Ketobacter sp. MCCC 1A13808: one gene and its partner. The protein of the gene in region 2 interacts with the protein of the main gene of each other region in a pairwise test. Links are inferred from orthologs where the notes say so. Each region holds a gene or a part of one and is shown on either strand. Other genes may lie near its edges. The genes, in order: rho and yhbY.

Evidence for each region.
Region 1: the proteins of yhbY (region 2) and rho interact in binary tests that used the Escherichia coli proteins (3 or more experiments, as listed by UniProt). The link is inferred for Ketobacter sp. MCCC 1A13808 from one-to-one orthologs.

The regions. Positions count from the first base shown.
Region 1 is NZ_VRKW01000012.1:25,538-40,960, forward strand. The notes cover bases 12,351-15,228. They hold rho (transcription termination factor Rho), read right to left. Parts: upstream 14,481-15,228; coding sequence 13,221-14,480; downstream 12,351-13,220. Other genes in these bases: FT643_RS18175 (2Fe-2S iron-sulfur cluster-binding protein), read right to left, coding at 12,351-13,189; trxA (thioredoxin TrxA), read right to left, coding at 14,912-15,228. In the rest of the region: FT643_RS18135 (sensor histidine kinase), read left to right, coding at 1-1,064; FT643_RS18140 (LytR/AlgR family response regulator transcription factor), read left to right, coding at 1,207-1,959; hemC (hydroxymethylbilane synthase), read left to right, coding at 2,016-2,951; FT643_RS18150 (uroporphyrinogen-III synthase), read left to right, coding at 2,968-3,735; FT643_RS18155 (uroporphyrinogen-III C-methyltransferase), read left to right, coding at 3,744-5,021; FT643_RS18160 (heme biosynthesis HemY N-terminal domain-containing protein), read left to right, coding at 5,018-6,286; FT643_RS18165 (diguanylate cyclase domain-containing protein), read left to right, coding at 6,437-8,545; FT643_RS18170 (ATP-binding protein), read left to right, coding at 8,669-12,175; more of FT643_RS18175, read right to left, coding at 12,176-12,350; more of trxA, read right to left, coding at 15,229-15,235. UniProt on the Escherichia coli protein: Facilitates transcription termination by a mechanism that involves Rho binding to the nascent RNA, activation of Rho's RNA-dependent ATPase activity, and release of the mRNA from the DNA template.
Region 2 is NZ_VRKW01000006.1:42,686-57,451, reverse strand. Bases 6,326-9,278 are described here. They hold yhbY (ribosome assembly RNA-binding protein YhbY), read right to left. Parts: upstream 7,982-9,278; coding sequence 7,670-7,981; downstream 6,326-7,669. Other genes in these bases: ftsH (ATP-dependent zinc metalloprotease FtsH), read left to right, coding at 8,938-9,278; rlmE (23S rRNA (uridine(2552)-2'-O)-methyltransferase RlmE), read left to right, coding at 8,154-8,792; FT643_RS12735 (ATP-binding protein), read right to left, coding at 6,326-7,597. Also shown: carA (glutamine-hydrolyzing carbamoyl-phosphate synthase small subunit), read left to right, coding at 165-1,313; carB (carbamoyl-phosphate synthase large subunit), read left to right, coding at 1,332-4,553; transcription elongation factor GreA, read left to right, coding at 4,550-5,026; FT643_RS12745 (periplasmic heavy metal sensor), read right to left, coding at 5,075-5,431; FT643_RS12740 (response regulator), read right to left, coding at 5,532-6,215; more of FT643_RS12735, read right to left, coding at 6,215-6,325; more of ftsH, read left to right, coding at 9,279-10,872; folP (dihydropteroate synthase), read left to right, coding at 10,887-11,735; glmM (phosphoglucosamine mutase), read left to right, coding at 11,767-13,110; tpiA (triose-phosphate isomerase), read left to right, coding at 13,230-13,979; preprotein translocase subunit SecG, read left to right, coding at 13,993-14,478.

The DNA of each region.
Region 1 (15,423 bases), on a different replicon or contig from region 2:
AACCGACTCCACCTCAAGATGAACCGGAAGAAACTTTCTTTTTACCGGATCTGTGTGCTCGCCAGCCGGTATTCTTTCTGGTGCTGATCGCCGAATTATTTGCCGTGGTGATTGTGCTGATCGAAAGCAGCCTGGTGCAATACGACTGGATGAAGCTGGGGCTGGTGTCGCTGTTCGTTCAGTGGGTCGCCTTGAGCAGTGCGGCGCTGTTGTGCCAGATGCGTGATTTTCTGCGCAAGTTAAGGCCCGCCCGTGCCGTGGCCATCAGTTATTTGTTGATCCCGGTGAATACCTGGGTTGTCAGTGTCATTAGCCAGTGGGTGTTTTTTCCGCCGCCGGATGCATCGGCGGTGAGCGTGCTTTACTCCGCTGTGGTGCTTACCAACGTCGCGATCGCCGCCATCGTGGGCGGGTTGGTGATCCGTTATTTTTATCTGCAGGCCATGTTGATTGCCCGGCGCCAGTCGGAATTATTGCACCGGATTCAGGCATTACAGTCCCGCATACGTCCGCACTTCCTGTTTAATAGTATGAATATTCTGGCCAGCCTGATTGAAACCGACCCGCGTACGGCGGAAACCGTAGTCGAGGATTTGTCTGCGCTGTTCCGGGCAAGCCTTAACCATATGGGTAATCAGGTGCCGATTGAAGAGGAATTTGAGCTGTGCAGAAAGTATCTGAATATAGAAAAGCTGCGGTTGGGCAAACGCCTGCAAGTGAGCTGGGAAATACGCTCGGTGCCTAAGCAGGTTAATATCCCCTTATTAACTTTGCAGCCGCTCCTGGAAAATGCCCTTCTTCATGGGGTGCAGCCGGTGCCCAAAGGGGGGCTGGTGGAAATTTTCGCGGGCTATGCTCATGGCGTGTTTGAACTCACCATTACTAACCCGTTTGAGCCCGGTTTGCACACCGGAGCGTCTGAGGGCAATCATATGGCGCTGGAGAACACCCGTAATCGCTTGGCGGCGCTTTATGGAGAGCGTGCCAAACTTACCGGCTATCCGGAAGGCGGCCGTTATATCACCCGGCTCTCCTATCCATATCCTCTCAAAGCGACGCCATAGCCCGTATACACCGGGTCTTAAAAGGTTGACGCAATGCGCTATTTTCGTGCTCTAATCGTGCTAAGGTAATAATATTTGATGTGCCCTGCTGACTCTCCCGGCGACAATAATGAACAATAAAGAGGAGAAGTGAGGTCAGATGATCCGAGTATTAGTTTGTGATGATGAGCCTTTGGCTCGCGACCGTATGCGACGTATGTTGGAGCGTATCCCGGCTACTTTGTGCGTCGGTGAAGCTGAAAATGGTCAGGAGCTGTTGGAACGGGTGCCCTCTGTTTACCCGGATATTATTTTACTGGATATTCGAATGCCGGGAATGGATGGCCTGCAGGCCGCGTCGCGACTGTCGGAAAGTGACAGCCCGCCCGCCATTATTTTCTGTACTGCCTATGATGAACACGCGATTGCCGCGTTTAAAGTCAATGCGGTTGATTATTTGCTGAAACCGGTGCGTCAGGAAGATTTGGAAAAAGCCCTTAGCAAGGCGGGGCGAGTGAATAAAGCCCAGATGCTGGCCGTAAGACGTGAAACCGGCGTGGCTCAACCAGAGCAAGCCAATGCCAAAGAACGTGAATATATCAGTGTGCGAAGCCGCAAGGGCATCGATCTGATTGCGGTTGCCGATGTTCGTTATTTCCTGGCGGACCAGAAATACGTCACTGTGCGTCATAGCCAGGGGGAAACCCTGCTGGATGAAACGCTGAAGGAATTGGAAACCGAGTTCGGCGATCGCTTTTTACGGGTACATCGCAATGCGCTGGTTGCGCTCAGTTACATCGAAGCGCTGGAACACAAGGGCAACCAGTTTTATCTGCGGATTCAGGGTGTTGAAGAACGGCTGGCGGTAAGCCGCCGGCACGCCTCGTCGGTTAAAAAGCTGTTGCAAAGCCTTTGATGAATCCCCTGTTCTGATGTGATAGGGTTCAGCCTTTATTTTAGAGGCACCCTTTTATGACCCCAAAACTCCTGCGAATTGCGACCCGTCAAAGCCCGTTGGCATTGTGGCAGGCCGAGTCAGTGAAATCCCGGTTGTTGCAGTTCTATCCGGATTTGAAGGTCGAGCTGGTTACCATGAAAACCAGCGGCGATGTGATCCTGGATACGCCTTTGGCCAAGGTGGGTGGTAAGGGGCTCTTTGTAAAAGAGCTGGAACTGGCAATGCTGGAAAACCGCGCGGATATCGCGGTGCATTCCATGAAAGACGTGCCGGTCGACTTTCCGGAAGGGCTTGGGCTGTCGGTAATCTGTGAACGTGAAGATCCCCGTGATGCCTTTGTTTCTAATCAATACGATGGCATTGAAGACCTGCCTCAGGGCGCCATCCTCGGTACCTGCAGTTTGCGCCGTCAGGCGCAGATCAAAGCGCGCCGGCCCGATCTGAAAATTGTCGATCTGCGCGGTAACGTGAACTCCCGTTTAGCAAAGCTGGACGACGGTCAATTCGATGCCATTATTCTGGCAGCAGCCGGATTGCGTCGGTTGGGGTTTGAGGCGCGCATCCGGCGAGCGATGTCCCCGGAGGAAAGTCTGCCTGCCGTGGGCCAGGGTGCCATTGGTATTGAATGTCGCCTGCAGGATGACGACACCCTATCCCTGTTAACGGTGTTGAGTGATGCGGATACCCACTGCCGGGTGATGGCGGAGCGAGGCATGAATACCCGCCTGCAGGGCGGTTGTCAGGTGCCTATTGCCGGCTATGCGGAACTGGAGGGTGATCAACTTTGGTTGCGTGGCCTGGTGGGTGAACCGGACGGCTCCCGTTTGATTTGCCATGAGGTCCGTGGCCACCGGGAACAGGCAGAAGCGCTGGGATATGAGCTGGCTGACGAACTGTTATCTCAGGGCGCGGACCAAATTCTGCAACGACTTTATGAGCAGGGCGCATAATGCAATGCGGTCACCTATGAGCACCCCGCTGCAGGGGAAGACGGTGCTCGTTACCCGGCCTGCGGAGCAAGCCGGCGAGCTTACCCGGTGCCTTGCGGGCGCAGGCGCTGATGTCATCGTACTTCCCACCTTGGAAATTGAGCCCCTTCAACTCGATCCGGCACAACGCAGCCTGATAATGGAACTGGATCGCTACGATTTTGTTATCTGTGTTTCTGCCAATGCGGCCGCGCTCGGGCTATCGGCACTTGCTGATTATTGGCCGCAATGGCCGGTGCAGCAACGGTGGATGGCCGTAGGGCCGGCTACCGGCGAGGAAATGAGGCGTTGGCAGGTGAACCCGAAGGTAGCGCAACAGGGGGCGACCAGCGAAACCCTGTTGGATTGGTCCGAACTGCAACAACTGGTCGATCGCAGGGTGCTGATTCTGCGCGGAGAGGGTGGCCGTGAGACTCTGGCGCAAACACTCCAGCAGCGGGGCGCAAAGGTGGAGTACCTGGAATTGTACCGCCGGGTTTTACCGGACGTCGATGCGCGGCCTTTGCAACGGCGCTTGATACAGGGTGAAACCGTCATTCTAACCGTGACAAGTGGTGATGGATTACGTAATCTCATGACTTTGATGGGAGCGCAACAGACATTATTGCTGCACAACCCGCTCATTGTAATAAGTGGGCGATTGGCTCAGTTCGCAACGGGACTGGGTTTTAAGCACGTAATTCAATCTGCAAGCCCGGCGCTCCGGGATGTAATCAACTCTATCGAACAACTGCAAGCCGACTAGGATGCCGAATGACAGACAAGAAAAACGGCGGAAATCACACCTCAGATAACCAATCTGATCAAACGCCAATAGCGAACACCGGGACCGCTGCCAACCCGGATCCGGTGGCAGCAAGCGCGCCGCCCTCCGGAAAAGCCAAAACCAACGCGAAACCGGCAAAAGCCAAACTCACCTGGGCTGCCAGGTTGGTTTTATTATTTTCTTTGTTGCTGTCATTAGCCGCAGCGGGGGTTGTGGGCTATTTGTTTTATCAGCAGCAACTGGAACGTAATGTAGCGCTAGAAGAGCGGAACGAAATAACCCGCGAGCTGCAGGGGCGTACCACCCATCTGGAGCAGATACAAAAACAGATTGACGAAATTACGCGACAACGGTCCCAGGAGCGACGGGCGATCCGATCTGCCAATGAAAACCGGGAAGTGTTGGAAGCGCGCATGTCGACGCTGGAAGAAAACATAACCTCGATCACCGGTACTAACCGGATTGACTGGATGCTCCGGGAAGTAGAGCACTTTGTTACGGTCGCCGAGCAGCGTTTGTCTTTGTTGGGGGACACCCGTGGGGCCCTGGCATTATTGACCGAAGCAGACGGTATCGTGCGTGCTATGCAGGAGCCTACCGCACGGCGGCTGCGCGAAGCTTTGCTTAAAGACATTCACAAACTGAAAGAGGCATCCGCCAGCAATGTCGATGTTGATGGCGTGTTTATTCGGATCAGTTCCTTAACCGAGCGGGTCGACAAGCTGGGGATTCCCTCCTACGATCTGAAGCAAGGCTCAGTGCAAACACCCAGTGAAGCGATCCCGGATGATGGCATGGCGCTGTTCGTTTATCGGTTTGATCACTTTCTTAAATCGCTCTTTAATTACCAGAAACACGAAAAAGGCCGCCCTGCAGTACTCACTGCAGACCGGGAATTTTTGGTGCAAAGCGTAATTCTGTTATTGCAGCAGGCTCAGTTAGCCCTCTTGAGCGGGGACAACGAGGCCTATCACTTGAGTTTGCTGGGCGCAAAGCAGCGGGCTCAATTGTTTATTCATCAGCAAAGTGGCGAGAGCAAACTATTCGTCACCGAGGTGAATGATCTGCTCAAAGTGCAATTAGCGCCGAAAGTGCCTTCCATCGAAAGCTCCTTGAGAGCGGTTCAGGTGTTTCGCGAGTTCTGGTCTAAAGAGAAACTGCTCCGGGAACAGCAGGCCATGAGTTTGCACCGGGAGAATGACAAGAAAACGAAAACACAGACTAAAGTGAAGCAACCGGAAGCGAAGCAGGAGGAAACTCAGTGACCGGCCTTCTTAATCTCATCAAATTAAAGCCCTCTACCATCATGTTTCTGGTGATGGGCAGTTTAATCGGTGCTTTGTTTTTTAAAGCGGTTGCAAAAGATCCCGGGTATTTGCTGCTGGCCCATGGCCGTCACACCTTTGAAACCAGTTTACTGGTGGGGGTGCTGTGCATTCTTTTGCTGTGTTATGTGGTGTATTGGACCTGGTCGCTGCTGCGGTGGTTGTTTGATGCCAAGCGCAGCCAGCGTAATGCCAATCGGCGCACGACCAACGGTCTGATCGCTTTGGCGCAGGGCGATTGGGCGAATGCGGAAAAGCAGTTGGCAAAAGCGGCAAAAAGCAACGAAGTACCATTAATAAACTATCTGACGGCAGCTCAGGCTGCCCATGAGCAGGGCAAAACAGAAGGCCGTGATAATTATCTGCGCCTGGCCCACGAAAGCACCAAAGGCGCCGATGATGCCGTGAGTCTCACCAAAGCACGGTTGCAGTACCAAACCGAACATTGGGAAGAGTGCCTTGCTACGCTAATGAAGCTGTCACGTGAGCCCAAAGCGCCGAGCTATGCGTACGTGATTAAAATGTTGTCCAAGGTGTATGTGGAGTTGGAAGACTGGGATAGCTTGCGTGAATTATTACCGGCGCTAAAAAAGCATAAGGTTGTGAGTGAAGACGCTTTTAGTCAGTTGGCACAAAAGTGCTATGAAGGTAAATTGCGCCGTGCGGTTCGTGGTAGTACTGATGAGGAAAAACGTAAGAATCTGAAAGACGTGTGGGATAACTTACCAAAAAAATTCCACAATGAGGCCAGTTTGGTAAAAATTTACGCAGAAGCGCTCATGGTCGCTAACGCCGGAGAGGATGCCGAGCGTGTTATCACGGATCTTTTGCGGAAAAGCTGGGACGATAGTCTGGTTGAGGTCTACGGTCGGGTTACCGGGGGCGATGTTCAGAAGCAATTGCTCTGGTGTGAAAACTGGCTTAAGGAGCGCCCCAGTAATCCCATGCTGCTGTTGACCATGGGGCGGCTCAGTTTGCGGCTGAACCAATGGGATCGGGCCCGTGAATATTTCGAGGCAAGCCTGCGTTCGCGCAAAAGTGCCCAGGCCTATGGTGAGCTGGGACGGTTGTTGAGCCACCTTGGTAATCACCAATCCAGTAATGAAAACTTTCAGGCCGGACTGGAATTAATTGCAGAACGTTTACCGGATTTGCCGCTACCGGGCACTATCCAGCCAAAAGAGCCTGAAATAACCCAGGAATAACCCGTTCTATTCAAATTTACGCCGCTAAAATTCGGTTTTTGTCCTATCTTTTAATGATGATTAAGGCGTGCGCTTGCCTGTTTATCATCATAATTAGAGGGAGTTATGGCTGAGTTTTTGCCTAATAAGATTAGAGTTCGGTGCAGGTTATTGTACGTCGAGGACGACCCGGTTCAGGCGTTGCTGATTAAGCCCCTGCTTGAAGATGAATCGTTTGCGGTCGTCCATGTTTCCAATGGCTATGAAGCATTGGGAGTCTTGCAGCGCAGTCAATTCGATATGATTCTGACTGACTATAGAATGCCGAATATGGACGGCATCACCCTCATCAAAGAAGTCAATGCTGCCCGGATTAATCTCCCCATTGTCATACTGACCGCCGCCAATGATGTCAGTTTGGCGTTCGCTGCGTTGGACGCCGGGGCGGCTGACTTTATAACCAAAGATGCGGAAAGTAATTACTTAGATATTATTGCCCCGATATTGATCCGTGCTTTAGGCAAATTCGAGCTGCAACGTCGCGCGGATTTGCTTGCAGAAAAACTAGAAGAAGAAAAAAACCTGTCCCACCTTACCCTGGATACCCTGATTCAGGGCGTCGTTGTTGTGGATACCGAATATCAACTTCAGTACTGCAACCAGCACTTTAAAGATACCTTCAGCGTGCCAGCTGATATAGCCGAGTTGCAAACCGATATTGAGAGTCTTGGCCCTTTATTACAGGGCAACGGGGTGTTATCCGGCGAGTCAGATGCGAAGGCCATCGCCGATCTGTTGGTCCGACTGCTAAAAGGAGAGCAAAAACGGGCGGAGTTTGAACTCAATAACGGACGCCTCTATGACATTCGCTCCACTCGCTTAGATCATACCGGATTTGTGCTGACCTTTACCGATGTGACACACCAAAAACAACAGATGCTCGCATTGTCGCGTACGATTGAATGGGCGCCGGTTGCGATGATTGCGGTGAACAGTGAAGGCCGGATCGTGTTAGCGAACAACAAAGCCTGCGCGCTGTGTGGATATGAAAAGCCCGAATTATTAAATGCCCGCTTGGACAAGTTGCTAATGGAGGATGCGCGCGCCGGTTATCCGGCATTGATGCAATCCTATTTTAATGCCGTGTCGCCACAGTCGGTCCACAACCATTTTGAGATGAAGTTGAAAGGCCGTGGTGGAAAACTGATTCCGGTAGAAATCTCGCTCAGCGGTATTGAGACCTTCAACGAGCCAAGGGTGCTTGCCACCATAGTTGACATTAGTCATCGGAAAGAAGCGGAAGCTGCGCTCACACGGGCCCATGAGTTAACGCAGTCGATCGTAGATAATTCCCCATTCAGTATTATCGCGACCGATGTTGAAGGCGGCATCCTGGCTGCCAGCCCTGCCCTGGAAGCATTGCTCCTATATAACAAAGACGAGTTGGTCGGCCAAGGTAACGCGCTTCAGTTTCATTTGAAGGACGAACTTGAAACCCGAGCGGTGGAACTTTCCAGTGAACTGTCCGAAAATATTATGCCATGCTTTTCGGTGCTGGTGGAAAAAGCCAATAGAGGTGTAGTCGAAAGCCAGAAATGGAGCTACGTCCGTAAAGACGGCTCTGTGGTCCCGGTCAGTTTAACGGTAACTCTTTTGCGTACCGAGGATGAAGTCGTAACCGGTTATCTGTTGGTGGCTTATGATATTACCGAGCAGCTACGGGCTAATGAACGAATTCAACACATTGCGCACCATGATCAGTTAACCGGATTGCCCAATCGTACGTTATTGCAGGATCGGCTGTCCATTTCCCTAAAGCGAATCAAACGGTTTGGCAAGCAAGTGGGCATAATGCTACTGGATCTGGATCGGTTTAAGCAGATAAACGATTCCCTGGGTCATGCAGTGGGAGATGAATTGTTAATAGCAATGGCGCAAAGGATGAGCTCTGTGGTGCGGGAATCGGATACGGTTTCTCGCTTGGGTGGAGACGAGTTTGTCATAATTCTACCCGACCTCTCCAGTGTTGATGATGCGGTTATGATCTGTAATAAAGTGGTGGAAGCAATACGGCTTCCTTTGACTATCGGAGAGCATCTGCTGAATGTAACCACCAGCGTGGGGTTGAGTGTGGCACCGGTCCACGGCATGGATATGGATGCTCTGATAAAGAACGCGGACATTGCTATGTACAATGCCAAGCAAGAAGGTCGGGATGGATTTAAGCTGTATTCGAAAAGCCTGACCATTCTAAAAGCAAGTGGTGCGGAGAAGGATTAAATGTTTCAGAAAGCGTACCGGCAGAACACTCTCTCGCTGGATTGCCGGCCTTAAACGGAGACAGCGGAATGAGATTAAAGCGCTTTAGCCCACATCAGCTCATTGAAGGGCGGCAATAATGTTATGAATAAACAATCTGACACCCGGTTTTTTATTATCGCTGTGATCGCCATATTGATAGTGGGTAGCGGTTTGCTGGTTTATGAGAGTCAAAGTGTCCAGCGCGGTATTCTCAAAACCACAGGCGACCAGCTGAGAGATCAATTGGTGGTGCGCCACAATATGATCCAGAACAGTATCGAATCGAGCGCCTTAAAGGTGCGCTTTCTATTCAGTACGCCGCCCGTTAGCGGGCTGGTTCGTGCAGCGCAAAATGGCGGCATAGACCCATTAGACTCAACCCCCACCGAGCGCTGGAAATCCCGTCTCAAAACCATATACATTGGCTTTCTCGAAAACAATCCTGAAATTTATCAAATACGCTATATTGGCGAAGCGGACTCCGGCAAAGAGCTCATCCGGGTGGAGCGGCGTCACAGCAAAATCTCAGCGGCGCCGGATGCGTTATTGCAGTCGAAGGGTGATCAGGAGTATTTCCAGATGATCCGAAAGCTGCCACCGGGCGAAGTGTACGTTTCTGATTTAAACCTGAACAAAGAACACGGTAAATTGGAATACCCTTATCGACCCACTTACCGAGTGGGGATGCCGGTGTATGACGGGGAGTTCCAGTTTTTCGGTTTGATTATAATTAATGTGGATGCCAAGTTTCTGCTCGATCCGCTGGAGCAAAATTTACATGAAGAATACGTTCTGTATTTATTGAATACCAAAGATAACTTCATACTGCATCCTAACGCACGTAACAATTTTTCTTTCGAATTTGGCGATGCACCAAGCTGGGAGGGCACCTTCCAGGAGCAGGCCTCAAATGGCATCAACGAAAAATTAAAGCAAGCCAACGAAATAGAAACAGCGCAGGCACTCTATTTTCTGGATTCCGAAATTCAGCTGTCCGGTGCTGAATCTGGCCGCCATTTGAAGCTGATCATCGGAATGCTGGCTGCCGACGTCAATGAAATAGCGATCAGCCAGCGCAACAAGTTGTGGCTTATATCGGGGATAGTGTTGATTCTGGCAATTTTTTTGATAGCGGCTTACCAGCACTATATCAGTCAAAAAATTGATTTGAGTGACACCCTATCCCAGTATGAAGCCATCGTCAGCGGCTCGAGTGACGCCATCGTCGGTATGGATAAAAGTGCCGTTGTAACCAGCTGGAATGACACTGCCCAGGATATGTTTGGTGTCAGCAGGCGAGCGGCAATCGGCAGTAGTGTATTCGAGTTGTTCGTGACTCGTGAATCCGCCGCATCACTGCAGGAGACCATGAATAAAGTGCTGAACGGTCAGCTGGTCGTTGCGTTCAAAATTGAGGCCAAACGGCGGAACGGAAGTGTATTTCCTGTTTCGGTCACCCTTTCTCCGATTACCGGAACAAAGAATTCCATCCCCGGTGTCGCGGCGATAATCCGTGATATTACCGATCAAGTGGATATTGAAGCGAAGCTTCAGAATATGAATGCATCACTCGAAAGGCAGGTGGCTGAACGCACACGTGAGCTTGAACTGGCCCGAAACGAAGCGCTGTCGGCGAGTAAATCCAAAAGCGAATTCGTTGCCAACATCAGTCACGAAATACGCACTCCGTTGAATGGCGTGGCGGGTATGTTGCGGCTACTGCGACGGGGTGGTTTAAGCGAGCAGCAACTTCATTATCTTAAAATGGCCGAGAATAGCAGTGTGATATTATCGGCGTTGATCAACGATATTCTGGATGTTTCAAAAATCGAGGCAGGCAAACTCGATATAGAGCAAGAGGAATTCGATTTACTGCGTTTGATGTGTGACCTGGCCCTTACAATGGCGATAAAAGCGCAGGATAAAAAGCTGGAATACATACTCGATGTGGCTGAAATTAAACACCGCTATTTGGTTGGTGATTCTCACCGCATACGTCAGATCCTGACGAACCTGATTGTGAACGCCATTAAGTTTACGGAGCACGGGGAAGTGTATGTTTCCATGAGAACTCTGGAACAGAGCAATGGTGAGGTATTGGTACAAGGCTGCGTCAGGGATTCGGGTGTGGGCATTTCAGAGGAGGGGCAGCGTTATCTGTTTGATGCTTTCGCTCAGGAGGACAGCAGCATTACCCGCCGCTTCGGTGGAACAGGTTTGGGGTTATCCATCTCCCGGCAATTATGCCGGCTGATGGGGGGTGATATTTCCGTAGTAAGCAAGAAAGGAAGCGGAAGCGCCTTCAGCTTTGACTTCAGGCTTAGCGACTCGGAGCGCGCCGGCAATGAAGTCCCCTTCCTTGAATTGAGTGAGCGCCTGATTATGATTGCCCATCCAAACCCAACAGCCGCGAAAACAATGGCTTTGCAGTTGCGAATTTGGAAGGCGAAGGTAGAGGTCTACACCGGGTTATTAAATGCGTTATTGAAGGACGTGGTGGCGGGCGCTATCACACCCGATGTCATTATCTTGGATCAATCCTTGTTGGATGATAGTGCGGATTTAACCATTCTGGATCAGATGACCGGGGCCAGGCCAAACATTATGGTGGCAAAGGAGGGGGGCGCAGGACCGGCATTGAAAACAGTGCAATGTCCGATTGAGTGGCTTAATAAACCGGTAACGCCGTTGGATTTGGGCCGGCGACTGAGCACTGCGCTTTTTAGCGGGCAAAATATTGGTCAATTTGAGAGGGACGATACCGAGCATCATCTTGATCTTGCTGCTTTCGAACCCTATGCGGGAACGCGAATCCTATTGGTGGACGACAACGAGGTCAATCTCGAAGTGGCAGAGGGTTTGATCAGTGATATTGGCTTGGAGATCAGCCGGGCAAAAGACGGGCAGCAGGCTCTCGAGATTATTGAAGCCCAAATCAGGGACCCGTTCAAGTTGGTGTTTATGGATTGCCAGATGCCGGTTATGGACGGGTATACTGCGACCCAGGCGATTCGTGCCGGTGCCGCAGGCGTCGCCAATAAAGACGTCGTTGTGATTGCCATGACAGCCAATGCCATGGCGGGGGATTCAGACCGTTGTTTGCAGGTGGGTATGAACGATTATTTGACAAAACCCATTGATCCCCAGGCATTGGAGCTGAAGTTGTTGTATTGGCTGGAACATGGAAGCCAGTCATCAAAAGCGGGTGTCATTCTGCCCGATCTGGAAGTTCTGCAAGGCCTTGGCAAAGACATGGCTGAGCCCGTTTCGGACAAGTTGGTATGGGATAGAGCCGCGTTATTGAAACGCGTGCGCCAATCCGAGTCACGTTTGGCTGAATTAGTGAAAATATTCCTCGATATGTTGCCCGAGCGCCGCCAGCGGGCAGAAGCGGCGGTAGTGACCAGGCAACTCAATGATATTGCCAATATAGCGCACTCCCTGAAAGGCTCGGCCTCAAGCTTAGGCGGAATGCGGGTTCAGTATTATTCAGAGCAACTCGAACTGGCAGCAAAAAGCAATGATCATAATGCCATCGATCTTGCCTGGGCCCGGCTCAGCGCTAGCTGCGATGAATTAGCGATCGTGTTGCAGCGTGGGGCGGCCTGACTATTGCGCTTCACGCGGTGCATAATCAAACACATCTGAAATAATCTGGCCGGCGTCTATACCGGCGGCAATAAAGTCATCGTAGGTGGCATAGACCATAGCCGGTGATCCACCGACAATAATCGCAGTATCCTTGAAATCGTTGCGATCATCCAGTACCGCTCGGTGCACCAGGCCTTTGCGCGCCGGCCATTCCGGTTGGTCTGATACGATGGCGATGTAGCGGCAATTAGGATGTCGCATTACCAGGGTTTTCATCTCGTCGTGTAGATATAAATCCCGCACCAGGCGCGCGCCCCAATACACAAATACGGGACGTTCATCACCGGCAGTAATCAGCGCCTGCAGCATAGCGATCATTTGTGAGATGCCGGTGCTGGCCGCGATCATAATGAGCGTTTTGGCGTGTTCCAGGCGGTGCAGGGTGGTATTCCCTAAAGGCAGCCGCAAGCGCAGTAATTCGCCTTCCTTCAGTTGCGGTTTTAACAATGGGTAGGAGACGCTGTCCTGGCTGGCGCGAATATGCAGTTCCAGAGTGCGGTCATCGCGGGGGGCATTTGCGATAGAGAACGCAGCACTGATATCCGAATCCAGGATGATTTCCAGGTACTGGCCAGCAGAATATTCAATCTTTTTGCCTGCAGGCAGCTTGAACTGGACAATTTTAACGTCCGGATTAATTTGCTTGATATGCGTGATTTGAGCGGTAATTTCTTGTGTGGGGAACTGTCCGGGAGCCAACACCTTGTGCACCTCTATTTGAATGTCTTCAATCGGATACGCCAGACAGCAGAGTATCGAATCCGCTGCACTATCTGAAGCACTAACTTCGCCAGCGCAGTGTTTTAACTGCACACGACCGAATTTCAGGCGTCCTTCGCATGCCCGGCAAGACCCTGAGCTGCAACCCCAGGGAATCCGGAAGCCCTGACGCAAAGCCGCTTGTAATACTGACTCACCTTCTGCCACAGTCAGGTTCAGCTGGCGGGGCAGAAAGGTTACAGTATGAGCCATGACGAGGCAGGCCTTATCCGGGTAGCATGATTTACTTGCGTTTCATCGAGTCGAAGAATTCTTCGTTAGTCTTGGTGTCACGCATTTTGTCGATCAGGAATTCCATAGCCGAGATCTCATCCATGGGATGAAGGATCTTGCGTAGTATCCACATTTTTTTCAGTTCGTCTTCCGATGTCAGCAGATCTTCGCGACGAGTTCCGGATTTGTTGATATTAATGGCCGGGAAAACACGCTTTTCTGCAATACGGCGGTCCAGGTGTAATTCCTGATTACCGGTACCTTTGAACTCTTCGAAAATCACTTCATCCATTTTCGAACCGGTGTCCACCAGCGCGGTGGCCAGTATGGTCAGGCTGCCGCCTTCCTCAATATTTCGTGCTGCCCCAAAGAAACGCTTGGGTCTTTCCAGTGCGTGGGCGTCAACCCCACCAGTCAGTACTTTGCCGGAAGACGGGATGACTGTGTTGTATGCACGAGCCAAGCGGGTAATCGAATCCAGCAGAATAACGACATCCTGTTTGTGCTCAACCAGGCGTTTGGCCTTTTCCAATACCATTTCTGCCACTTGAACGTGTCGCGAAGGCGGTTCGTCGAAAGTGCTGGCGACCACTTCGCCACGTACCGTACGCCGCATTTCGGTCACCTCTTCAGGGCGCTCGTCGATCAGCAATACAATTAAATGGCATTCCGGGTTATTGCGCGTTAGCGACTGTGCAATGTTCTGCAGCATCAGGGTTTTACCGGCTTTCGGAGGCGACACAATCAAGCCACGCTGACCTTTACCGATGGGAGCGACCAGGTCGATCGTGCGTGCAGTGATGTCTTCGGTGCTGCCGTTGCCGACTTCCATCAGAAAGCGTTGCTGCGGAAATAACGGTGTCAGGTTCTCAAACAGGATCTTGTTTTTCGCGTGCTCCGGGCGATCCAGGTTGATTTCATTGACCTTCAATAGCGCAAAATAGCGCTCGCCTTCCTTGGGGGGGCGAATCTTACCGGAAATACTATCGCCGGTGCGTAGGTTAAAACGACGTATCTGGCTGGGTGACACATAGATGTCATCTGGGCCCGCTAAATAGGAGCCTTCGGCTGAACGCAGGAAGCCAAAACCGTCCTGAAGAATTTCCAGAACGCCGTCACCGAAGATATCTTCGCCGCTTTTGGCATGTCGTTTAAGAATACTGAAGATGATGTCTTGTTTGCGCGTCCGGGCCATGTTGTCCAGGCCCATAGAAGACGCTACTTCGATCAGTTCAGCAATGGGTTTTGTTTTTAATTCGGTGAGATTCATTTCCGTGGGGGTCATGTTTGAAGGTTAACGTTAAAGGTATGGAGAGCTACAACCAAAAGGCTGTTAGCGAACGAGTAGAGCTTCCTGTCTAAACGGGTCGTAAAAATGGTGCGAGAAGCGATTGGCAGAGATCCTGTTCGGATGGATCTTCTTTGGTTCGTAGACCCTAAATATATTTAGATTCGGGAAATGCTTCCCAGGACTTAGGGAGGCACTAAAAGTAATCTAGCATCCGCTAGCCAAAGCGTCCAGGTTATTGCTTCAAACGACTTCGCGCCCGATCCTTCACATAATGCTAATTCAAAAGTTCTGAGGGGTGAGGAATCGAAGAGACAGTTTGATTTGCTCTCCGTTGTTGCGCTTATTACGTTTTGATTGAAGGCGCAACATCGAAGTAAGAAACCCCGGCTCGCAGAGTCGGGGTTGGGTAATTATATATTACTGTCTAGGAACGCTGTCAATTGCGATTTTGATAAAGCGCCAACTTTTGTCGCTTCAACGTTGCCATTTTTGAACAACATCAAGGTCGGAATGCCCCGAATACCGTATTTGGGGGGGGTTTCCGGGTTTTCGTCAATATTCAGCTTGGCAATGGTAAGTTTGCCGTCATATTCGCCGGAGATCTCTTCCAGAATCGGTGCGATCATCTTGCAGGGTCCGCACCACTCGGCCCAGTAGTCCACCAGCACCGGGTTTTCTGATTGCAACACCTCAGCTTCAAAGTTGCTGTCAGTTACATTTACTAGTTTGCTCATGTATTTCTCCAGTTGTGCCACAGACTACCTGTGTTAAGCGGATAGTATAGGGCATTAATCATGTGCGCATCGTTCCGATTGTACAATTAGCATCGGCTAGTATTCAATCTCGGTGTGCGGGGAATTCCTACTGGTGTCATGACGTTATGGTGTTATTATCGAAAATTAACGCCAAATCACCCATGTGT
Region 2 (14,766 bases):
TGTATTAGTTTGATCATGCCAGAATCACTAAAAAAAGCGGGATGGATGCCAACAATCTATTCCGCTTTTTTGCAACTGGCGCCCTATTGCTGTATCACTGGGCGTGTAAGCCCAGTACCCAGCAATGCCTTACCCGCAACACGAAACCAGTAATGGAGGTTGGCTTGAATAAACCAGCCATTTTGGCCTTAGAAGACGGCACCCTGTTTCGAGGTGTTTCCATCGGAGCCGACGGGCAAACCGTAGGCGAAGTAGTTTTCAATACTGCTCTCACCGGCTATCAAGAAATCCTTACCGATCCATCCTATGCACGCCAAATGGTGACGCTCACCTATCCTCACATCGGCAACACCGGTGTGACCGCAGAGGATGAGGAGTCCGATAAAATCCAGGCTGCGGGGCTAATCATCCGCGATCTGCCTTTGATCGCCAGTAGCTGGCGCAAAGAGAAGGATTTGGATGAGTACCTGCGTGACAACAACATCCAGGGCATTGCCGAAATAGATACCCGTAAATTGACACGAATCCTACGGGAAAAAGGTGCACTCAGCGGGTGCATTATGGCAGGCGAAGAAGTCGACGAAACGGCGGCTCTGGCGTTGGCGAAAGGCTTTGCCGGGCTGAAAGGGATGGATCTGGCGAAGGAGGTTACAGTCAGTGAGCCCTATCGCTGGACGCAGGGCACATGGGACCTGGAAAAAGGTTACGTGGACGCGCCTGAATCCCTACCCTTCAAAGTCGTGGCCTACGATTACGGCGTGAAACGCAACATTTTACGCATGCTAGTGGATCGCGGTTGCGATCTTACGGTTGTGCCGGCGCAAACTCCCGCCAGTGAAGTGCTGGCCATGAACCCCGATGGTATTTTTCTGTCCAATGGCCCCGGCGATCCGGAACCCTGTGACTACGCCATCAAGGCAATACAGGAATGTCTGGAAACCGAGATTCCGATTTTCGGAATATGCCTTGGTCACCAGCTGCTGGCCTTGGCCAGCGGAGCTAAAACGGTGAAGATGAAATTCGGCCATCACGGTGCGAACCACCCGGTGAAAAACATGGACACCGGCACGGTGATGATCACCAGCCAGAACCATGGTTTTGCTGCAGACGAAGCCACTTTGCCGGACACACTTCGAGCTACACATCGTTCATTGTTCGATGATTCCCTGCAAGGAATACATCGGACAGATAAGCCCGCATTCAGCTTTCAGGGTCACCCCGAGGCGAGCCCGGGCCCCCACGATGCTTCGCCGCTGTTTGATCATTTCGTTGCCTTAATGACGCAGCGCAAAGAAATCAGCAACACTCAATAAAGCCAACGGTAGGATGCAATGCCAAAACGTTCTGACATAAAGAGTATTTTAATTCTGGGTGCCGGGCCGATCGTTATTGGGCAGGCCTGTGAGTTTGATTATTCGGGTGCTCAAGCCTGTAAAGCCTTAAGAGAAGAGGGCTTCCGCGTCATTTTGGTGAACTCCAACCCGGCAACCATCATGACTGATCCGGCGATGGCCGATGCCACCTATATTGAACCGGTTGAGTGGCGGACGGTTTCCAAGGTCATCGAAAAAGAGCGCCCCGATGCATTATTGCCGACCATGGGTGGACAGACGGCACTGAACTGTGCGCTGGATTTGGCGAACAAAGGCGTGCTGGACCAATTTGGTGTGGAGCTGATCGGTGCAACCCAGGATGCCATCGACAAAGCTGAAGATCGTGAGCGCTTCGATCATGCCATGAAGGCGATCGGGCTTGAAACGCCCCGTGCCTCTATTGCCCATAGTATGGAAGAGGCGCTACAGGTACTCGATACCCTGGGTTTCCCCTGTATTATCCGGCCCTCTTTTACCATGGGCGGTTCAGGCGGCGGCATCGCCTACAATCGCGAAGAATTTGTGGAAATTTGTGAGCGTGGTCTGGATTTGTCGCCCACGAACGAGCTATTAATTGATGAGTCGTTGATAGGCTGGAAAGAATACGAAATGGAAGTGGTGCGGGATAAGAATGATAACTGCATCATTATCTGCGCTATCGAAAACTTCGACCCCATGGGCGTGCACACCGGAGATTCGGTGACCGTCGCCCCGGCGCAGACGCTCACGGACAAAGAATATCAGATCATGCGGGACGCCTCGCTTGCGGTATTGCGCGAAATCGGTGTCGAAACCGGTGGTTCCAATGTGCAGTTCGGAATGGATCCCGAGACGGGGCGTTTGGTTGTCATTGAAATGAATCCGCGGGTGTCGCGCTCGTCTGCCCTGGCGTCTAAAGCGACTGGTTTTCCAATCGCGAAAGTGGCAGCCAAGCTTGCAGTAGGTTATACGCTGGATGAGCTGCAAAATGAGATCACGGGTGGAAAAACACCAGCCTCATTCGAACCATCAATCGATTACGTGGTTACCAAGATACCGCGCTTTAACTTTGAAAAGTTTCCCAATGCTTCTCCCGTACTGACTACGCAAATGAAGTCGGTGGGCGAAGTAATGGCGATCGGCCGCACTTTTCAGGAGTCGTTGCAGAAAGCCTTGCGCGGCCTTGAGGTGGGCAGCCACGGTTTTGAACCATTCCTGGACGACAAAGCCGATGATTATCTGGATCAGGTGCGTCACTTATTAAAGACGCCCGGGCCGGAGCGCGTGTGGGTCATTGGTGATGCCTTTCGTACCGGGCTGACGGTTGATGAAATCAACGAATATACCGGTATCGACCCCTGGTTTTTGGTGCAAATCGAAGATCTGATCAAGAACGAGAAAGTATTACAAACCGCTGCTATTAGTGAGATTACCCGCGATCAGATGTGGCGTTTAAAGCGTAAAGGCTTTGCTGATGCGCGTCTTGCACAGTTGCTCGGGGTGTCTGAAAAACATTTGCGCAAAAAGCGCTGGGAAATGGGCGTGAAGCCTGTCTACAAGCGCGTTGATACTTGCGCAGCAGAGTTTGCGACCACAACTGCGTATATGTATTCCACCTATGAGGAGGAATGCGAAGCTGCACCCAGCGGCCGTGACAAAATCATGGTTCTGGGTGGTGGTCCCAACCGAATCGGTCAGGGTATTGAGTTTGATTACTGTTGTGTTCACGCTGCATTAGCGATGCGTGAAGACGGTTATGAAACGATTATGGTGAACTGCAATCCTGAGACGGTATCAACGGATTACGACACGTCGGATCGTTTGTACTTTGAGCCGGTTACGCTGGAAGATGTTCTGGCCATTGTTGAGCTGGAACAACCCAAAGGCGTTATCGTGCAGTTTGGCGGGCAGACACCACTGAAGTTGGCGCGCGAGCTGGAGGCAGCAGGTGTGCCTATTATCGGTACTACGCCAGACGCAATCGATCGAGCGGAAGACCGTGAGCGATTCCAGCAAATGATTGAGCGACTGCAGTTGCGTCAGCCCCCCAACCGTACAGCCAGGAGTGTCGAAGAAGCTGTGCGTCACGCAATGGATATCGGGTATCCTCTGGTGGTCAGACCTTCCTATGTATTGGGCGGGCGGGCAATGGAAATTGTGTACAAAGAATCGGAATTGCGTCGTTATATGAACACCGCAGTGAGTGTTTCCAACGATGCGCCGGTGTTGCTGGACCATTTCTTGGATGCTGCCGTAGAAGTGGATATGGATGCGGTTTCCGATGGCACCCATGTGGTGATCGGATCGTTGATGCAGCATATCGAACAAGCCGGTATTCACTCTGGTGATTCTGCCTGTTCGTTACCCCCTTACAGCTTAACTGCAGAGGTGCAGGCGGTTATGCGCGAGCAGTCACGTAAGATGGCGCTGGAGTTAGGCGTAATCGGATTGATGAACGTGCAGTTTGCAGTGCAGGGTGACGATGTGTATGTGCTGGAGGTTAACCCCAGAGCATCCCGCACAGTGCCGTTTGTGTCCAAGTGTATTGGTCGGTCTCTGGCCAAAGCAGCTGCCCGCTGTATGGCAGGAACTTCTTTGCAGGAGCAGGGCTTTACCCAAGAAATTGTGCCAACCCGCTACCATGTGAAAGAAGCGGTCTTCCCGTTCGCTAAATTCCAGGGTGTTGACCCGATTCTGGGCCCTGAAATGAAGTCGACGGGTGAAGTAATGGGCGTTGGTGACACCTTTGGTGAAGCTTTCGGTAAGGCTCTGTTGGGCGCCGGTGAAAAAATTCCTGATTCCGGTACTGCGTTTATCAGTGTCCGTGAAAGCGATAAACCTGCGGCCCTGGAAGTGGCCAAGCAGCTAACCAAGCTGGGATTTAAGTTATTTGCGACCAGCGGAACTGCAAAAATGTGTCGGGAAGCCGGCTTGCCGGTGAAATCTATTAACAAAGTGAAAGAAGGTCGTCCTCACATAGTGGATGCTATTAAGAACCGGGAAGTAGAGTTGATTATTAACACGACGGAAGGTACTCAGGCAGTCGCCGATTCTTTTGCCATCCGGCGCCAGGCTCTGCTGGGCAAAATTTGCTATACCACCACGATTGCGGGTGCGCAGGCAATTTGTGCTGCTTTGGAGACTAATGTGGAGCCCATTGTCCGACGCCTTCAGGATTTGCATTCGGAGTTATCAGTATGAGCCGCTATCCAATGACGGAGCAGGGTGCTGCCAGGTTGCGTGAAGAATTGGATCGATTGAAACGAATTGAGCGTCCGCGTATTGTTGCAGCGATCGCAGAAGCGCGCGAACACGGCGATCTAAAAGAAAATGCGGAGTATCACGCTGCCCGGGAAGAACAGGGTTTCGCGGAAGGCCGTATCATGGAAATCGAAGGCAAGCTGGGAAACGCCCAAATTATTGATGTATCTAAAATTGAAAATACAGGGCGAGTTATTTTTGGTGTGACAGTCGATTTGTATGATGTGGATAAGGATGAAAACCGGACTTTCCAGATTGTGGGAGATGATGAGGCGGATATTAAGCAAGGAAAACTATCCGTAAATTCACCCATTGCCCGGGGGTTGATTGGCAAAGTCGTCGGGGATGAGGTGGCAGTAGACACTCCCGGTGGCACGGTCTGTTACGAAATTCTGAAAGTAAGCCATATTTAATCGAAAAAACCGCCCCGAATGGGGCGGCAAGTCTGTGGTGGGGTTGGGTTACTCTGCGCTTTCGTTTTCTGAATCATGCTTGCCTGATTTTTTGTGTTGACCCTTAAAGCGGTCGCGTTTTTCCTCACGCTTTTCCTGCATCTTCTCAAACTTGGTTTGTTGATCCTCGTTCAGAACGCTTTTGATCTCGGTATTGGTCGACTCACGCAAGGCTTGCATTTGTTCGTGCAACCCTTCCATTTGCGGTCGTTTGCTTTCAAAGATTTGTTCCACCTGTTGTTGTTGTTCCGTTGATAAATCCAGGTGTCGGGTTAACCCTTTCATCATACGTCCACCCTGCATTGGTTCGGCGGCGGCTGAAAAAGCAATCATTGAGCTCATTAATATTGCGATAATGTATTTCATTCTATAGTCCTCTGTGGTTGGTGTGAGGCAGTATGGCAATGCAATGTGCAATGAAATTGGATGCAATGTGCAGCAATTGTGAAGATGGGTTTAAACCGGTTTATTTTGCCGGCATCTCGAATTTATACCCCACACCATAAACCGAGCGGACCACTTCGCTCCCTGCGTTGGCGGCTGTCAGCTTTTTACGCAGTTTAGTGATATGTGAGTCGATCGTGCGATCATTCACTACGCGTTGGTCGCGGTAGATACGGTCCATCAGCTGGTCTCGGGTAAACACTCTTTTGGGCTCGGCAGATAGCGCGCTGAGCAATCTGAATTCCACCGCCGTAAGATTAAGTTCATTGCCATGTAAGGTCGCTGCCATGGCGTCCTCGTCCAGTAGCAATGCATTGTGCTCCGTGGCTGGGGAGCCTTGGTCGAACTGCACCCGGCGGAGGTTGGCGTTGACCCTGGCTACGACTTCTCTCGGGCTGTAAGGTTTGCATATGTAATCATCCGCGCCTAACTCAAGGCCCAGTAATCGATCAATTTCTTCCACCTTTGCGGTTACCATGATTATGGGTACGTGGCTAACAGACCGGATTTCTCGACACAAACTAAGGCCGTCTTTGTTCGGTAACATCAGATCGAGTAATATTAAGTCAGGCTGAAATTCCTCGAGCGTGGCCATAGCTCTTGCACCGTCGCTCACTATGGCCGTATCGAAATGATGGTGTTTCAGGTAATCGTCCAGCACTTGTGCCAGGTCGGCCTCATCTTCGATGATCAGTATTTTATTCATTAAGTTGATACAGGCAGGTGCACGCTGACCCGTATCCCTCCTAGCCTGCTGTTATGGATTTCGATGCTGCCCTGGTGTGCCTGCACGATATTTTTACACAGGTTCAGGCCCAGGCCTGCGCCGCCATGATCACGATTGCGGGAAGATTCGGCCCGATATAGCCGGTCAAAGAGTTGGGGTAGCTGGCTGTCACTTACACCGGGTGCCGTATCTTCGAATTCCACCAGATAACGGTTTCCTTCACGCTGACAGCGGACCCGGGTTTTGCCCGGTGTGTCAGTATATTGCAGGCTGTTTTGCAGCAGGTTAGAAAACAACTGGGTAATGCGTTGCGGGTCAGCAAACACGGTGCTTCGATCCGGTAATTCATCATCCAGGGTTAGTTCAATGCCTGCCTGATCGAATGCCGGTAAAGACGCTTGCACGGCATTCAGTATTAATACGTCCAGTTCGCAATCCTGTTTCCGGTATTGCAGGGCTCCCAGGTCCGATAAGGACAGTTGGTATAAATCATCCACCAGGTTATGCAGCCGCATTACCTGATTGTGCAATCGTGCGTGTGTATCGTCGTTGTATTGGTGCACACCATCTTCAATCGCTTCAAGTTGAGCCCTCAATGTAGCTAACGGCGTCCTCAGTTCATGTGACACGTCTGCTACTAATTTACGTCGCGATTGCTCCGTCTGTTTGAGGGTGTTTGCCAGGTCATTAAGGTGCTGCGCCAGTGTGGCAAATTCATCTCCGCCGCGGACTTTGATTTGGTGATCGTATTGCCCCTGGCTCAAATGCCGTACCTGAGAAACCAAACGTTGAATCCGTTTCACCAGGAATTTAGCGACGGGCCAGGCGAACAGCAGCGAAAGTAGTAACGCCAGCAGAGTAATCAACGCCAGCTGTTTGCCCTGCTGGTCAGCAAAGCGTTTGTCGTGGCGATTGGGCGGGCGGTGGCGCTCTCCCAGGCCGAAGTAACCGACGACATTGCCGTTAACAGTAATGGCTTGTTGTTCGATGATTTGACTTTTCGGGTCTCTACCAGCGATGAGTTTGCCCGTCGGGTCAATCAGAAAAACGGAAAGATGAAACGGGACTTTTCCCGGGGGCGGCGGGTTGCCGGTGGCATCAGGGTCATCCCGCATCATTGCAAAGTGACGTAAAAGCCGGTAGAAGCGCCGGGTATCGTTCTGGATTGGCCCCCAGCCATTTTGTTCCGCATAAAACCGGGTTAAGTCCGGGGTAATCTCTTGCAGTGTCTGGCTGTCCTGCTGGCGGATATAGTCTACAAAACCACGCTGAAAACTCCATTTAATCAGAATGGCCATGCTGATAATCAGAACGGCGCTGAAGGTAATAAATGTGAGAACGAGCTTTTTATGAATAGACATACCGGCCTGCAGTGGAGATGATGCATGGCCAGTATATATGCGAAATGTGCAAAAAGTTTGTAGCGGGTAGTTTTAGTCCTGCAGGCGGACCAGATTGGACAATTTGGGGTTTTGTTTTTTGGCCGGACGATAGATTACAGCCATCTTGCCGATGACCTGCGCAAGCTCCGCTTTGGTGGATGAGCAAATGGCGTCGATAACGGCTTTCTTGTCATCCCGGTCCATCACGTTGATGCGCACCTTGATTAACTCATGATCCTCCAGCGCGCGCTCTAACTCGCTCAGCACGCCTTTAGATAGCCCGTTTTCCGCGATCATAACAACGGGTTTTAAGTGATGGGCAATTTTACGAAAGCGTTTTTTTTGATCTTGGCTCAGCGCCATAATGATGTGCCACCTAAATGATTTAGTCGAAACGGTCGGGCCGACGATCCCGGCTCCTGGATAGGGCGCGTATTGTAGAGGAGTCACCGGCGTTTCTCCATTAATCTATGACTTGCTGTATGGATCAGGCAAAATACCCGTCAAATAGACTGAATCACCACCGGGGAATGTTTTGTCCGAAAAGAAGAGTTCGCGAACGAAAACCAGCAATAAATGGCTGCGGGAGCATTTTGACGATGTCTACGTGAAACGTGCTCAGGAGCAGGGGTGGCGCTCCAGGGCAGCATTCAAGTTGTTGGAAATACAGGAAAAAGACAAGCTTTTCAAACCGGGCATGACGGTGCTGGATCTGGGGGCGGCACCGGGCGGCTGGTCTCAGGTAGCGATTAAGCTGGTGGGCAGTAAGGGCCTGGTAATCGCTTCAGATATACTGGAAATGGCGCCGATCGCGGAGGTTCAGTTTTTACAGGGCGATTTTCGTGAGCAGGAAGTCTATCAGCAACTACTTGAAATAATTGGTAATCGCCCGGTTGACCTTGTAATTTCGGATATGGCCCCCAATATGAGTGGTGTAACGGCAGTGGATCATCCACGAGGCATGTACCTGGTGGAGCTGGCTCAGGAAATGGCAAGGCAGGTTCTGAAGAAAAACGGAGATTTCCTTGTCAAAGTGTTCCAGGGGCCGGGAATCGATCAATTCCGGAAGGGCATGCAACACGACTTTCAGAAACTGATCACTCGTAAACCAGATGCTTCACGTGCCCGCTCAAAAGAGGTCTACTTGCTTGGAAAAGGCTTCAAAGGAATTTAATTATGAGCACCAGGCGGGATTCCTGCGCAAAGATGGTGTCATCGCCTAATGTGTAGTAATGTAGATAGTTAATTGATGTAATTTGCACGCACGCCGGACACTTGTAACCGGCGATAATTATAGTGAGGGTAAACCCTTGAACGATATGGCAAAAAACCTAATCCTGTGGGTTGTTATCGCAATTGTCTTGCTGTCGGTTTTTAATAACTTCAGCTCTCAATCCGGGTCGCAGCCTATCCCGTATTCCCAATTCATTGAATCGGTTCAGTCCGGTCAGATTGATAAGGTCGTCATTGACGGATCTACCGTCAGTGGCCGTACTGCATCCAACGAGAAATTCGAAACCGTATTGCCTGCTATTGCCGATATCGATCTAATGCCCATGTTGTTAGAAAACAATGTGGCGATTGAAGGCCGGGCGCCTGAAAAGCAAAGTCTCTGGGCGCAGTTGCTTGTCGCCTGCTTCCCCATTTTGTTGATCGTCGCGATATTTATGTTTTTCATGCGTCAAATGCAGGGCGGCGGTGGCGGTCGGGGTGGCCCGATGACTTTTGGCAAAAGCCGCGCGCGTTTGCTCAGCGAAGATCAGATTAAAACGACATTTGCCGATGTTGCTGGTTGTGATGAAGCGAAAGACGAAGTACAGGAACTGGTGGAGTTCTTAAGAGACCCCGGTAAGTTTCAACGGCTCGGCGGAAAAATTCCTCGTGGAGTTTTGATGGTGGGTTCCCCGGGTACAGGTAAAACGTTGCTGGCCAAAGCCATTGCCGGTGAAGCCAAGGTGCCGTTTTTTACCATATCGGGTTCTGACTTTGTTGAAATGTTCGTAGGTGTGGGTGCTTCCCGTGTCCGCGATATGTTTGAGCAAGCCAAGAAACAATCGCCTTGCATCATCTTTATCGATGAAATTGACGCAGTTGGACGTTCGCGCGGTGCAGGTTTGGGCGGCGGTCATGACGAGCGAGAACAAACTCTGAACCAGTTGCTGGTTGAAATGGATGGCTTCGAACCGAACGATGGAGTAATTGTCATCGCGGCAACCAACCGCCCGGATGTGCTGGACTCAGCGCTGCTGCGTCCAGGTCGTTTCGATCGCCAGGTTGTGGTTTCCGCTCCAGATATTCTGGGCCGTGAGCAGATTCTGAAAGTACATATGCGTAAAGTGCCGATCAGCGATGATGTCGATCCCAAAACCATCGCTCGTGGAACACCTGGTTTTTCCGGTGCGGATTTGGCTAACCTGGTGAACGAAGCGGCTCTGTTCGCTGCGCGTGCCAGCAAACGTGTCGTAGAAATGGCAGAGTTTGAAAAAGCCAAAGATAAAATTCTGATGGGCGCAGAGCGTAAAAGCATGGTCATGTCAGAAAAGGAAAAATTGAATACGTCGTATCATGAAGCCGGGCACGCGATCGTGGGGCGTATGGTTCCTGATCACGATCCGGTATACAAAGTCAGTGTTATTCCTCGCGGTCGCGCACTGGGTGTGACCATGTATTTGCCAGAGGAAGACAAATACAGTCAAAGCAAGCGTGCATTGGAAAGCATGGTTTGCTCCTTGTTTGGTGGTCGGATAGCAGAAGAAATCACCTTGGGTAAAGATGGTGTTACAACGGGTGCTTCCAATGACATTCAGCGCGCAACTGAAATCGCGCGTAACATGGTAACCAAATGGGGTCTGTCCGAGAAAATGGGGCCACTAAGTTACGAAGAAGACGAAGGCGAAGTGTTCCTGGGTCGGCAATATAATCAGCGTAAGGTGGTTTCAGGTCAGATCGCGAAAGAGATCGATGAGGAAGTCCGTAAGATAATTGATGAGTGTTACGATCGGGCTAAGACGATTCTCGAAGAAAATATGGATCAACTGCATGCGATGGCAGAAGCGTTAATGTTGTATGAAACTATTGATGCTGAGCAAATCAATGACATTATGGAAGGCCGTAAGCCGCGTCCTCCGAAAGGCTGGAACGATTCCAACGATGGACCAAGAGGCGGAAGCCCTGCAGTTGAACCTGACTCAGGTGATAGCAAAAAAGACGCGACAAGCAAAGGCTCGATTGGCGGGCCTGCTAACACGCATTAAGCGTTAACCAGTGCATGTCAGTATCAGACCAACTCCAATGCGGTCTGCGTAGTCTTGATCTCCGGCATCCCCACGTCATGGGGGTGCTCAATGTGACCCCCGACTCCTTCTCGGACGGGGGTCTATTTAATTCCAGGGACTCTGCAATAGCGCACGCTGTCAAAATGGTGGCTGAAGGCGCATCCATAATTGATGTGGGTGGAGAGTCCACGCGTCCAGGCGCCGCTCCGGTATCAGAGCAAGAAGAGCTGGATCGTGTTTTGCCGGTGGTTGAAGCCTTGGCGAAGGAGGTCGACGCGGTAATTTCCCTTGATACCAGTTCCCCCCAAGTCATAACGGAAGCTTCGCGCGCCGGTGCAGGGCTGATTAATGACGTTCGCGCGTTATCGCGTCCCGGCGCCTTATCGGCAGCTAAAGATAGTGGGTTGCCCGTCTGTCTGATGCACATGCAGGGTCAACCGCAGTCTATGCAGGTCGCACCAAAATACGATTCAGTGGTTGCAGAGGTGTGCTGCTATCTTGTGGATAGAGTGAGCGTTTGTGAGCGCGGGGGCATAGAGCGAGACCGGATCATCATTGATCCCGGATTTGGTTTCGGCAAGTCCGTGCAGCATAACTTGCTCTTACTCAAGCATTTGGCGCAATTGGGACAACTTGGTCTGCCGATTCTGGTGGGGCTCTCCCGCAAAAGCCTGATCGGAACCTTGCTCGGGAGACCGGTTGAAGAGCGGCTGTTCGGAAGCTTAGCGGCGGCTTTGATTGCGGTGCAAAATGGAGCCCGCATTGTTCGCGTACACGATGTGGCTGCCACCGTTGATGTATTAAAAATAGCGTCTGCCGTCGCAGAGGTGGATGCAGATTGAAACCGGTTAGTGAAACCTAAGGAAACACTGAATGACAAAGCGTTATTTCGGAACAGACGGAATTCGGGGTGCGGTTGGTAAAGGCGTGATAACGCCGGAGTTTATGTTAAAGCTGGGGTGGGCTGCTGGCAAGGTGTTCACCAAAGGCGAGGGGCGCCAAAAAATACTCATTGGTAAAGACACGAGAATTTCCGGTTATATGTTCGAGTCCGCGTTGGAGGCCGGTCTCTCCGCTTCCGGCGTGGACGTTATGTTATTGGGTCCGATGCCAACCCCGGGTATAGCTTATTTAACTCGAACCTATCGCGCCGCGGCGGGGATTGTGATCAGTGCGTCGCATAACGCGTATTATGATAATGGGATAAAGTTTTTTTGCACGGAGGGGAAAAAACTACCAGATGACATCGAGTTGGCCATTGAGAGTTATATGGACATGGATATGGACACGGTGCCGTCGGACCGTATTGGCAAAACACGAAAATTAGAAGATGCCCGTGGCCGCTATATTGAGTTCTGTAAGAGCACCTATCCAAGGCGGTTGTCATTGTATGGGTTACGGATTGTCGTCGATTGTGCGAATGGAGCCACGTATTCATCTGCGCCCCTGGTGTTTGAAGAATTGGGTGCCGAAGTTATCCCGCTGGCAGTCGAACCGGACGGATTGAATATTAATTTAAATTGCGGCTCTACTGGGCCTGAATTGTTGCAACGAAAAGTCTTGGAACTGCGGGCGGACGTAGGAATTGCTTTCGATGGCGATGGTGACCGGGTTGTAATGGTGGACGCCGACGGAGAGGTGGTGGATGGTGATGAAATGCTGTTTATCATCTCTCAGGGCCGAAAGCGCGCAGGTGTGCTGGTGGGTGGAGTCGTTGGGACGCTGATGAGCAATTATGGCCTGGAGCTGGCGCTTGGTGAAAATGACATCGAGTTTGTCAGGGCCAAGGTCGGAGACCGTTATGTGATGGAAGAGCTTGGTCGGCGAGACTGGTATCTCGGGGGGGAGTCTTCCGGGCATATTGTTTGCCTGGATAAAACGACCACAGGTGACGGCATTGTAGCGGCTCTACAAGCCCTGACGGTAATGATATCAGAGCAGCGTAGCTTGGCAGAATTGAAGCGCGGTATGGTTAAAATGCCGCAAACCATGATTAATGTACAGTTGCCCGAAAAGCGCGATGTCATTGCCATCCCGCAAGTTCAGGATGCAGTTAAAACGGCTGAAAACCAGCTCTCCGGGCGTGGCAGGGTGTTGTTACGCCCCTCCGGCACAGAGCCGCTGATCCGGGTGATGGTAGAGGGTGCAAATGCCGATGAGGTGTCTTCTTTGTGTCGCCAAATTGCCGATACGGTTGAAGAGGCCATTTCTGCTTGATCTGCTCGCGTCATAAGTGATCTGGGAGCCATTCAGCCTGGCGTCTCGCGCCTTGGCGCCTTGTATGTTGACATCTTCTTCGCTACCATTGCCGCCTCGCAAAAGAGGAGGCGGATATAATGCGTACCCCTGTCGTCGCTGGGAATTGGAAAATGAATGGCAGTAAGGCTTCGGCCGCTGCATTGCTCAACGACCTGAAAGCCGGATTAACCTCTAGTACGGCGGAAGTCCTGATTTGTGCGCCTTACCCGTTTCTGGATCAGGTGGCGAACGTGTTGAATGGCTCGGGCATCAAATGGGGCGCTCAAAATGCGAGCCAGCATGGCTCTGGTGCATTCACGGGGGAAGTTTCAGTCAGTATGTTGGCCGACTTCGGCTGTACGCACGTTATTTTAGGGCATTCCGAGCGTAGAGCGCTCTTTTCCGAAACGGATGAGCTTGTCGCAGAAAAATTCGTCGCAACACTCGAAGGCGGCTTGACCCCGATTCTTTGTCTGGGGGAATCCTTGCAGGAAAGGGACGCGGGAAAAACGATCGAAGTGGTTGAGCGCCAATTAATGGCGGTGGTCGAAAAGGCCGGGATTCACTCGTTCTCTAATGCGATGTTGGCTTACGAACCCGTATGGGCAATTGGTACTGGGTTAACAGCAACGCCCGACCAGGCGCAGGAAGTGCACAGTGTGTTGCGTACTAAACTGGCACAGCTAGACGTAGAAGTAGCCGGAAAATTGCCCATACTGTATGGCGGCAGTGTGAAAGCAGCAAACGCAGCTGCATTGTTCAGCTGCGACGATATAGACGGAGGCTTGATTGGTGGAGCCTCATTGGACGCCAATGACTTTATAGCTATCTGCCAGGCGGCAGGGTGATCAGGAATAAAAGATGACAGTTACGATTGAAACCGTTTTATTGATTGTGTTGGTGTGTGTGGCGCTGGCATTGATCGGCTTGGTACTCATACAGCATGGTAAAGGAGCGGATGCAGGTGCCTCATTCGGCGGCGGCGGCTCGCAGACTGTATTTGGAGGCGCCGGGTCGGGTAATTTTTTGACCAAATCTTCCTGGATTTTGGCAGGACTGTTTTTCATTATCTGTCTGGCTTTGGCTTATATTGCCAGAGAGAAAGCGACCGGCGGCACAGGCATTGATTTTTCGGAGCCAGCTCCGGTAGTTGAGCAGGTCATCGAAACCGACGTGCCGCAATATGACGATGAGGGTGTGTCGGAGCCGTCGGATGTGCCCGTAGTGGCCGAACCGGAAGCAGATGTGCCTGCTCAGCCTGCAGAAAAGGCAGAGCTAGAGGCTGAGGGAGTTGATCAGACCGCTGTGCCAGCTGAGCCGGAAGCCGAAATACCGCCATCTGAGTAAGATGTCAAAAAAAGTAATTGTTTAAGGAATAATTTTCTGGATAGCTTGTAATGGATCCGGTAAATTATGCCTCCCTCGCCGAAGTGGTGAAATTGGTAGACACGCTATCTTGAGGGGGTAGTGGCCTTCTGGTCGTGCCGGTTCAAGTCCGGCCTTCGGCACCAAATCTACCTTCGGGCTTTGCGCGAACCATGTTGCTGCGTAAAGCCCGAAGTCTATTCGTATCATTCTCTCGTTAAAGCTGATTTATAAACGCCAATGGTCCTTTGCTGCTGATGGTAAGGTCGC